Regions from separate parts of the Microbulbifer hydrolyticus genome, predicted to be linked through region 1. Evidence: predicted binding sites of a transcription regulator. Region 1 holds the regulator's gene; the other holds the start of a gene.
What was found. Region 1 encodes FNR, which switches genes on or off when oxygen is low (the NO sensors DNR and NnrR bind a similar motif). Its sites were predicted from a motif close to TTGATNNNNATCAA; they were not measured.
Positions count from the first base shown of each region.

Region 2: GTQ55_RS05670 (DUF3149 domain-containing protein) is a predicted target of FNR. The motif match lies at 2,330-2,343, and genes of this name have one in related genera.

Region 1 covers NZ_CP047491.1:837,122-841,548, reverse strand. Annotated here, with positions in the region: gene glyA (serine hydroxymethyltransferase) at 1-153, opposite strand, end outside; gene GTQ55_RS03520 (porin family protein) at 490-987, opposite strand; gene GTQ55_RS03515 (hemerythrin domain-containing protein) at 1,254-1,820, shown strand; gene fnr (fumarate/nitrate reduction transcriptional regulator Fnr) at 1,843-2,571, opposite strand; gene hemN (oxygen-independent coproporphyrinogen III oxidase) at 2,700-4,163, opposite strand; gene mmsB (3-hydroxyisobutyrate dehydrogenase) at 4,284-4,427, opposite strand, start outside.
Region 2 covers NZ_CP047491.1:1,345,861-1,350,287, reverse strand. Annotated here, with positions in the region: gene GTQ55_RS05680 (autotransporter assembly complex protein TamA) at 1-1,567, opposite strand, end outside; gene GTQ55_RS05675 (hypothetical protein) at 1,745-2,125, opposite strand; gene GTQ55_RS05670 (DUF3149 domain-containing protein) at 2,451-2,624, shown strand; gene GTQ55_RS05665 (acetoacetate--CoA ligase) at 2,757-4,427, opposite strand, start outside.

The DNA.
Region 1 (4,427 bases):
GAGGGTGGTGCCCTGCGCTTCCATCACCATCGGGCTGGTGTAGTTTTCCGAGGCGATCAGCTCGATGTGCTCTTCCTGGCGGCGGTCTTCGTCCTGAATGGCGGACCACACATCCGGGTCGTATGAAGAAAGGGTGACTGATTTATCAAACATGGTATTCCCTCGGATGATAAGGCGCGAATCGCGCAAGCATAATCTCGACAAGGGCAAATACCGACCCAATCTGATCGGCCCGCCCCCAGAAAGCGGCGCATTGTACACCAAGGGAGTGGCGGCGGTGCAAAGGGTGCACATGAAACAAATTCAATTCAGCGCCCCGCTCGGCTCAAGTTGGCAGCTGCGGCCCGATTCCCCGGAGCACCCCGGCCGGACACGGGGATACTCTGGTGCTCAGAAACGCAAAACGCGGCCATGGGGCCGCGTTTGCTACCGACCGCGACCGCTAGCTGCTGTAAGGCAACATCAGCGATCGCGGACAATCAGGAGGGCTTAGAAGCGAAACACCAGGGTACCGGACCAGAAGTCCACATCTTCTTCCACCAGGGTGTACTCGGCTTCCAGATTTACGTTCTCGGAGAAGGAAAAGCCGATACCCAGACCCGCGGACAGGCCGGAATCACTCTCTTTCTCGCCTTCAAAATCGACGCTCTCGTTCAGCACCCCCAGGCGCCCCTTGAAGTAGATATCCCCCTGGCTGCGGTAAGCCGCATACACACCGAGGGTGGAAATGGAGTAATCCCATCTGAAATCGCCCCAGCTGCCATTGTAGCGCGCTTCACCATCAACCAGGGACGTAGTGTACTCGCCCTCCACTGCAAACCCGGAGTTCCAGGCATACCCGGCGCGCAAACCGGCATTGAACGGGCTGTCGCCGCTGATCGACGTCTTCATCAGGCCTGCGGTGGTACCGAAGTAGCCCCCCTCGCTCGCCTGTGCAGAAATCGAACAACCCAGCATCACCGCTGCCGCCAAAACTTTTTTCATCATTTTAATACCCTAATGTGTAGTGCTTATTTTGCGGGCGGCATTCTATTGAAAAAAATACGGCGCAAATACCCCCTCTCCATTACACGCTATTACACCGCGTCAATTACCGGAGACCGGGCCAATGGCAATTCAGCCGCGCGACGATCATCACTGTCGGCACCTGACGCTACCGGATGTGGCTGTGGATTGACCCAGATCAAGCCGATTCCCCGGCAGCAGACAACAATGGAATGGACAATCACCACAACCCGTCAAGGAGGCACGCCATGCATGGTATCTATCGACAACTGTGCGATGACCACAAGCACATGCAGAGACTGCTGGATGTGTTTGAAGCGCTGTTAGATGAGCTTGGTCGTCAGGATAGGGATCCCGCTACCCTGAGCATGATTCTCGACGCCCTCGATTACTTTTCTGTGTACCCGGATCAGTGGCACCACCCGGTGGAAGATCTGGTATTCGGCCGGTTGCTGGACAAGCCTGTGGATATCCGTGATGTCCTCGGGGAAATCACCGTGGAACACAAGGCCATTGCCGCGGCCACGCGCAATATGAACCAGCTGTTTTATGCGGTTGCCAACGACGCGGCGGTGGAACGGGAGCACCTGTTCGCAACTGCGCGCGAGTACATTGCACTGCAGCGCGCGCACATGAAAAAAGAGAATGAGATATTACTGCCGCTGGTTGCGCAGCACCTGACGGATACCGACTGGGGAGAGATCGCCGACGAGCTCATGGAAAAGCAAAGCAGCCACTTTCACCGGGGCGTCAAGCGTCTTTACGAAGCCATTTATCAGGATCTTTCTGAAACGGCGCTGGCGGAAGCCTGCTAATCACCGGATCAGTGCCATCGGTTCAATCGTTTTCGTAACTGCAGTGGGTGCCGGCCAGCTCGCTGAGGGCAATCAGGTCCAGGATGGCGACCGCCCGACCCTGTGCGCGGATAAGCCCCTGCTTTTGAAAACGCGACATCAGACGGCTGACGGTCTCTGCAGTCAGCCCCAGATAGTTGGCGATATCAATGCGCTGCATCGAGAGTTTGAATTCGCTGGCCGAGTATCCGCGCTGGGCATAACGGCTGGATATATTGATCAGCAGAGCCGCCAGGCGGCTTTCCGCAGAGCGCTTGCCCAGTAGCAACAGCACGTCGTTATCCTGTTTCAGCTCTTCGGAAAAAATCGTGTACATCTGCTTCTGCAGCGCCGGCACCTGCTGCGCCAGGTTTTCCAGCTGGGTAAATGGCAGGACACAAACGCTGCTGTCTTCCAGTGCTTCCGCATAACCGGGATGCGCGCCACTACTGTAAGCATCCAGTCCCAACAGCTCACCGGGCAACGCAAAATGCGTGACCTGGGTGTCACCATCGGCACCGATCACCGCAGATTTGAAGCTGCCGGAACGAATCGCATAGAGGCTGGAAAACGGGTCGCCCGCACGAAACAGGCTGTCGCCGGCTTTCAGAATCTTCTTCTTGCGTGTCACCTGCTCGAGACGCTGGATATCGTCCTCACTCAACCCCACGGGCAGGCACAGCCTTCTGACGGAGCAATTTCCGCAATTGACCGCTGGTGAGGGTTTCGACATTGTCTTTTCCATTGCTCGGCGATTTATCCGGTGAACGATCTGGTAGTCGGCTTGGCGAACAGTTGCGCGTAAAGCGCGATGCCTTATTGCCGAACCTGTGGTGAGGAAATTGTATACCTACTGTCCACCTAAAGCACTCGGGAGTACTGCGCAGCCGACGCCCCGGCATGCAGGTGGCGGTCGAACGCCGCGGCTATATTGCGCAGGAACCAGCGGCCACGCTCGCTGACCACCAGGTCTTCACGGGACTCCAGCACCAGCCCATCCGCCACAAGTGGGCGCAAGCGTGCCAGATCCTGCGCAAAATAATCTTCAAACGGGCTCCCCAGCCGGCGTTCCACTTCGCGTTTGTCGAGCCGCAGATGGCACATCAATTCCATGATCACCCACTGGCGCACCCGGTCGTCGGTATCCAGCTGCCAGCCGCGGCAGATCGCCTCGCCGCGCTCGCCAATCGCGGTCGCGTATTCTTTCTGGCCGTGATGGTTCTGCCAGTAGCCATCGCGGCTGTAGCTGATCGCCGAGGCACCAAGGCCAACCAGCGCGTCCGCGGGCATCAGGGTATAGCCCTGAAAATTGCGCGCGAGACGGCCGTCTTTGGTGGCGCGCGCCAGAGGGTCATCCGGGCGTGCGAAATGGTCCATGCCCAGAAACTGGTAACCCGCGTCGGTAAGTCGACGCGTCGCTGCAAGCTGCATATCGATCTTTGCCTGCGGCGGTGGAATCAGGTCGGAACTGATCAGGCGCTGGGCCTTGAACCGGTGCGGCAGGTGCGCATAGTGGTACAGCGCGATACGGTCCGGCGCGAGCTCAACCACGGTGTCGATGGTGCGCTCCAGACTTGCCACATCCTGCCCGGGCAGTCCGTAAATCAGGTCATAGGAAATGGAACCAAAACCCCGCTCGCGGGCGGCTTCAGTGAGACCGCGCACCTGCTCCGGGGAACAGATCCGGTTGATCGCCCGCTGTACTTCCGGGTTAAAGTCCTGAATACCCATGCTCAGCCGGTTGAAGCCGAGTCCACGCAGGGTATCCAGTGTTTCCGGCTCAAGCACCCGGGGATCCGCCTCCACACTGTATTCCACATCGCCACCGGGATTCAGATCGAATATGTCGCCGAGCCCCTGAACCAGCCGAGTCAAGTCACCGTCATTCAGGTAGGTTGGCGTACCGCCGCCGAGATGCAACTGCGTCACCGGTACGCGGGCCACTTTTTCCCGGTACCACTGCGCTTCAGTGAGCACCCGGTCCAGGTAGCTCGACGCCAGCCCGTACTGCTGGGTTATGACCTTGTTACAGGCGCAGAAATAGCACAGCGAGCGGCAGAACGGGATATGCACATACAGTGAAAGGGTGTTGATATCTTGCAGCGCATCCCATGGCTTGCGCGCGTCAGCACCAGCGGCTGTTGCACTGCCGGCGCTCAGGTCCGTGAAGCGATCCGCCGTCGGGTAGGACGTATAGCGTGGACAGGGCCCCGCATAACGCGTGAGCAGGGCCGAAGATAACTCCCCGGACGACGCCCGGGTATTGGCGGTGGTATTGGAGTCGCTCTCGGAGAGCGGTGCGCTGTCCAGGGGGTTTACGGCCATTGACGAGGTAACCTGTGATCCAGAGCTGATAAGCGGGAAGGTGTTGGATCAGGTAAAGGTAGCGGGCCAGCGTTCGACGGCGCTTGATTCAGATCAAGCGCCGACGGGTTCGTCGCGGCGTCAGTCCCCCGCCGGGCGGCGGAACAGGTTCTGGATAGAGGAGAAGTCCAGCGCCTTGTTGATGGGGTCGCCACCGTGCAACTGATACAGGTTTTTTGCCAGCGCGCCCAGTGGCGTTGAAGATGCACTGCCAGCAGCGGTGTC
Region 2 (4,427 bases), 510 kb from region 1:
TGGTAAAACGAAAGCGCCCTTCCAGCGATATTTCGCTCAACCCTCGCCCGCCGATCGGGTCAGAGAGTTTCGGGAGTTCACCCGGCTCCGTTGGCGGGATCAGACGCCGCGGCCCGAGCGCCTGGTAGGCATAACCGCGAACGGATCCGCCACCACCAGCATAAAAGCGCTCATCCGCGGGAATTTCCAGGTTGTCGGCCCCGCTAATGACACCGGCCTTGATACGCAGTGCTACCGTCGGATCAAACCGGGTTTCTTCAAACGTGTGGTAACCGGTCATCACCAGGGTGTTTTTGGTAAATTGCGTCCCGCTACTCCTGAGATCGAAGTAGGGTTTCACTTCCAGTGCGATCGTCGCGCCCCGGTGGGCGTCGAGCAGGTTATCAGTGGTGTCGATTTTGACACCGAGCGGGAAAGACAGGAGATTGTAATTTTCACTCTCTTCACCCTCTTCCTGCACCCGGCTGAACTTGAGCGCACTACCGACACTGAAGGTGCGATGTTTGGTTTGGCGGCGAGAGATCGTACCGCCAATGGTGATCGATTCTGCCTGGTAAGAATCCCGGTCTTCGTTCTCAGCCTCTGCCTTTGCGGCGAAGTCCTGGTCATCGCGAAAAAATCGCGGTACCAGTAACTCGGTCTTAAGCGATTGAGTGACCTCATAAGCCCGGGTTTCTACTTCAATTTTTTCACCGCGACCGAGAATATTACGATGTTCCCAGCCGGCCGATGCGCCACCACCATCATCAGACGAATACCCTACCCCCAGACGGATGGTTCGGTGCTTGCGTTCGATAACCAGGAAGGTGATATCCACAATGCCCGCATTCGGTTCGGATACCTCGGCATTTACCCCAGCAATCAGGTTGGTGCGCAGCAGACGAAGCTTGGCAGCATCCATTTTACCGCGGGAGAAACAGTCACCCTCCTCCAGCTTCAGACGCTTGCGCAGGAAGTCCTCGTCGACGGTGGTCAAACCCTCCACATAGATCTGCCCGACATTCACCTCCGGGCTCTTGGCCACGCGGTACTCGAGCCTGGCGGCGTGCTCGCTGTGCACGACCGTGGCCTGGTAGCTTACGTCCACATTCAGCAGGCAGGCGTTCTCTGCCAGATAAGTTTCGATACGCTTGACGCCTTCGGTAACCTTCTCCGCCTCCAGCGGATCGCCTTCACTCAGGCCGACGCCGGGAAAACCGGCTTTGAGTCGTGCCGGCATGCGGAGGTCGAGGCTGCTGATACGGTAGATCCGCCCGGGCACCACCCGGTAAAGAATTTCACCGTCACTAACCGACTGACGCACGCGGCCATCGTAATAGCCGCGCGAGCGCAGGAGCTTTTCCAGTGTGCCGCGCTCAAAACGGGCCACATCTAAAGGATCTTCGTAGGATTTGAGTACGCTGCTGGATTTGCGCTGCTCTTTCAGCTGGTCTTTCAACCAATCCTGCAGTTCACGGTTCTCGGATACCCGCACCTTGAACTTCGGCAGGTTGTCGAAAAATGGCAGGGCGTGCCCCTGCTGCGGCGCCACCAGAAATAGAGCGCCAAGCAACACACAGGTCGCCATTAGAAAAACTGAAGCTCGGGGAGCGAAACAAGAAACGCGCAAGACAAGGTTCCGTTTGCCAACTACCACCACTGCGACGCCAAACACGAGTAAAAGTTGCGGTGGACGGCGCAACTTTACCGGCCTTTACATCAGTGAATCACCGGCCCCGGTGGAGCCGGCCGGACTCAGCCCGAATCAGCGTGCCGGTGCGGAGCCGGTGCGCTCCATCAGCGGGTTGCAGTTGCGAATGACGACCCGGCCTTCCAGCAGGTTCCCTTTCGAATACTCAGCAAAGATGCACTCGTTGGTTTTCGGATCGTAGTTTTCCACCCAGAGGTTATCGTCCTTCCAGGTAGCACCGAGGTGCCTCTGACCTTCCGGCACACTGATACGCATCACACCGCCAAAGCGTTTGACGAAAACCTGTTCAAAGTGGAAGTAGTAGGCGAGCCAACCGGCCAGAAAGATGATCGCACCGACAATCGCCCCCTTGCCCAGGCTACCAAACCGGCTGCCGGCAAACAGAGCGAGAACGACCAAAGCAATAACGGCGGCCCAGTACAGGTAGGTAATCATACTTATCTTCCGTGAAATTATTGGTTTATGGGCACTGGAATCAATTATCAACAGCTTAGCGCAAGACTAGCGCAGAATCCTCGATATGGGATAGCACGCCAGCACATTCCAGCCTGGAGAGCCAACGGATCGTCGCGAACCATTCGCGCATGTCGGGCACCAACGTCATCCGCAGCATACCGCCCCCGGGAAAGCAACATCGAGTTGATCTGGATCAAGGGAGACAGCGGGCGCCACTTTACACTGGACCGAGTTAAAGACAAGTGGCCTGGAAGACCAGCCGCTGTGCCAATCAGGCAAGAGCCCATGAACCCCGGAGGCAACCATGGACGCAATGATCGACCTTTTCACCAGTTTTTCCGGCTTATTGAGCCTGGGCATAATCGCATTTGTATGCGTGATGGGCGGATATTTCACCCGCATGGCCCTGAGGAAGATGAGAGAAGAGCAGGAAAAGATGTGTCAGGCCAACGCTAAACGCCCATTGAAAGCGGCATAAACCGTCGGCTCGAGTTCGGAGCCCCATCGCGCCGCCATGCCGAACAAACGCGTCACAAGCAACAAAAAGCCGGGTCAGCGCTACTGAACCCGGCTTGCTGCGTTTATCTGTATAACCTCGGCGCCGAGGCGATCACTCGCCAGCGAGCTCCGGGAGGTTTTCGAACAGCTTGAGCGCCTCCGGGTTGGCCAGCGCTTCCTGGTTCTTTACCGGCTTCCCGTGCACCACATTGCGCACCGCCAGCTCGACGATTTTGCCACTGATAGTACGCGGGATATCCGTCACCTGGATCACTTTCGCGGGTACATGCCTCGGCGTGGTATTGGCTCGGATGGTGGTTCGTATTTTCTGGATAAGGTCGTCATCCAGACTCAGGCCTTCGCGCAGCACTACAAACAGCACCACACGCACATCGTCCCGCCACTCCTGGCCGATGCAGATGCTGTCCAGCACCTCTTCCACCTTTTCCACCTGTCGGTAGATTTCCGCGGTGCCAATACGCACACCACCGGGATTCAGAACCGCATCGGAACGACCGTAAATGATTACGCCACCGTGCTCGGTAATTTCCGCGTAGTCGCCGTGTGCCCAGACGCCGGGCCAGTTTTCAAAATAGGCGCCGTGGTACTTGCTGCCATCCGGGTCGTTCCAGAACCCGATGGGCATGCACGGGAAGGAGCTGGCGCACACCAGCTCGCCCTTGTCTTCCAGCACTGATTTCCCATCGTCATTCCATACCTCGACCGCCATGCCGAGCCCCCGGCACTGAAGTTCACCGGGGTACACCGGCAGCGCCGGATTACCCAGGGCAAAGCAGGAGACGATGTCGGTACCACCGGAGATGGACGACAGGCACACATCTGATTTGATATCCCGATACACGTAGCGGAAGCCCTCATGCGCCAGCGGGGAGCCGGTAGAGAGCACTGCACGCAAGCGCTCGAGCTTGTGGGTTTCTCGCGGTTTGCAGCCCGCCTTCTCCAGTGCGGCGATATATTTGGCGCTGGTACCGAACACACTGATGTTTTCTTCATCGGCCATATCCCACAGGCACTGGGCCGCGGGATAGAACGGGGAGCCATCGTACAATACCAGAGTGGCGCCACAGGCCAGTCCGCTTACCAGCCAGTTCCACATCATCCAGCCGCAGGTAGTGAAGTAAAACAGTGTGTCGTCGCGGGAGATGTCCGTGTGCAGGCGGTGCTCTTTAATATGCTGCAGCAAGGTGCCACCAACCCCGTGCACAATGCACTTGGGCACGCCGGTGGTACCGGAGGAATACATGATGTACAGCGGGTGGTTGAACTCCGTCTGCTCGAAGGTCAACGCACGCGCCGGCGCTGCTTCAGTAAAGGCACCCAGCGTGATAGCCCGATCAAGGCCGTCTATGGCCTCGGCAGTCTGCACGGCATCGCGCGCAACCGGGACCACCACCAGCTGCTGGATGGACTCGATCTGCTCCACGATCTGCGCCAGGCGCGGCAGGGAGTCGATGGTTTTGCCGTTGTAGTAGTAGCCTTCACAGGCGAACAGGACCTTCGGCTCGACCTGGCCAAACCGGTCCAGTACGCCATTAATACCGAAATCCGGCGAGCAGGAGGTCCAGATGGCGCCGAGGCTGGTGGTCGCCAGCATCGCCACTACGGTGTCCATGATATTCGGCATGAATCCCGCGACGCGGTCGCCCTTACCGACACCGGCACCAACCAGTGCCGATGCGAGGCGCTCCACCTCCTCGAACAGCTGCGCGTAGGTGAGCTGGCGGCGGCCGCCGTTTTCCAGACGCTCGATCAGCGCAACGCG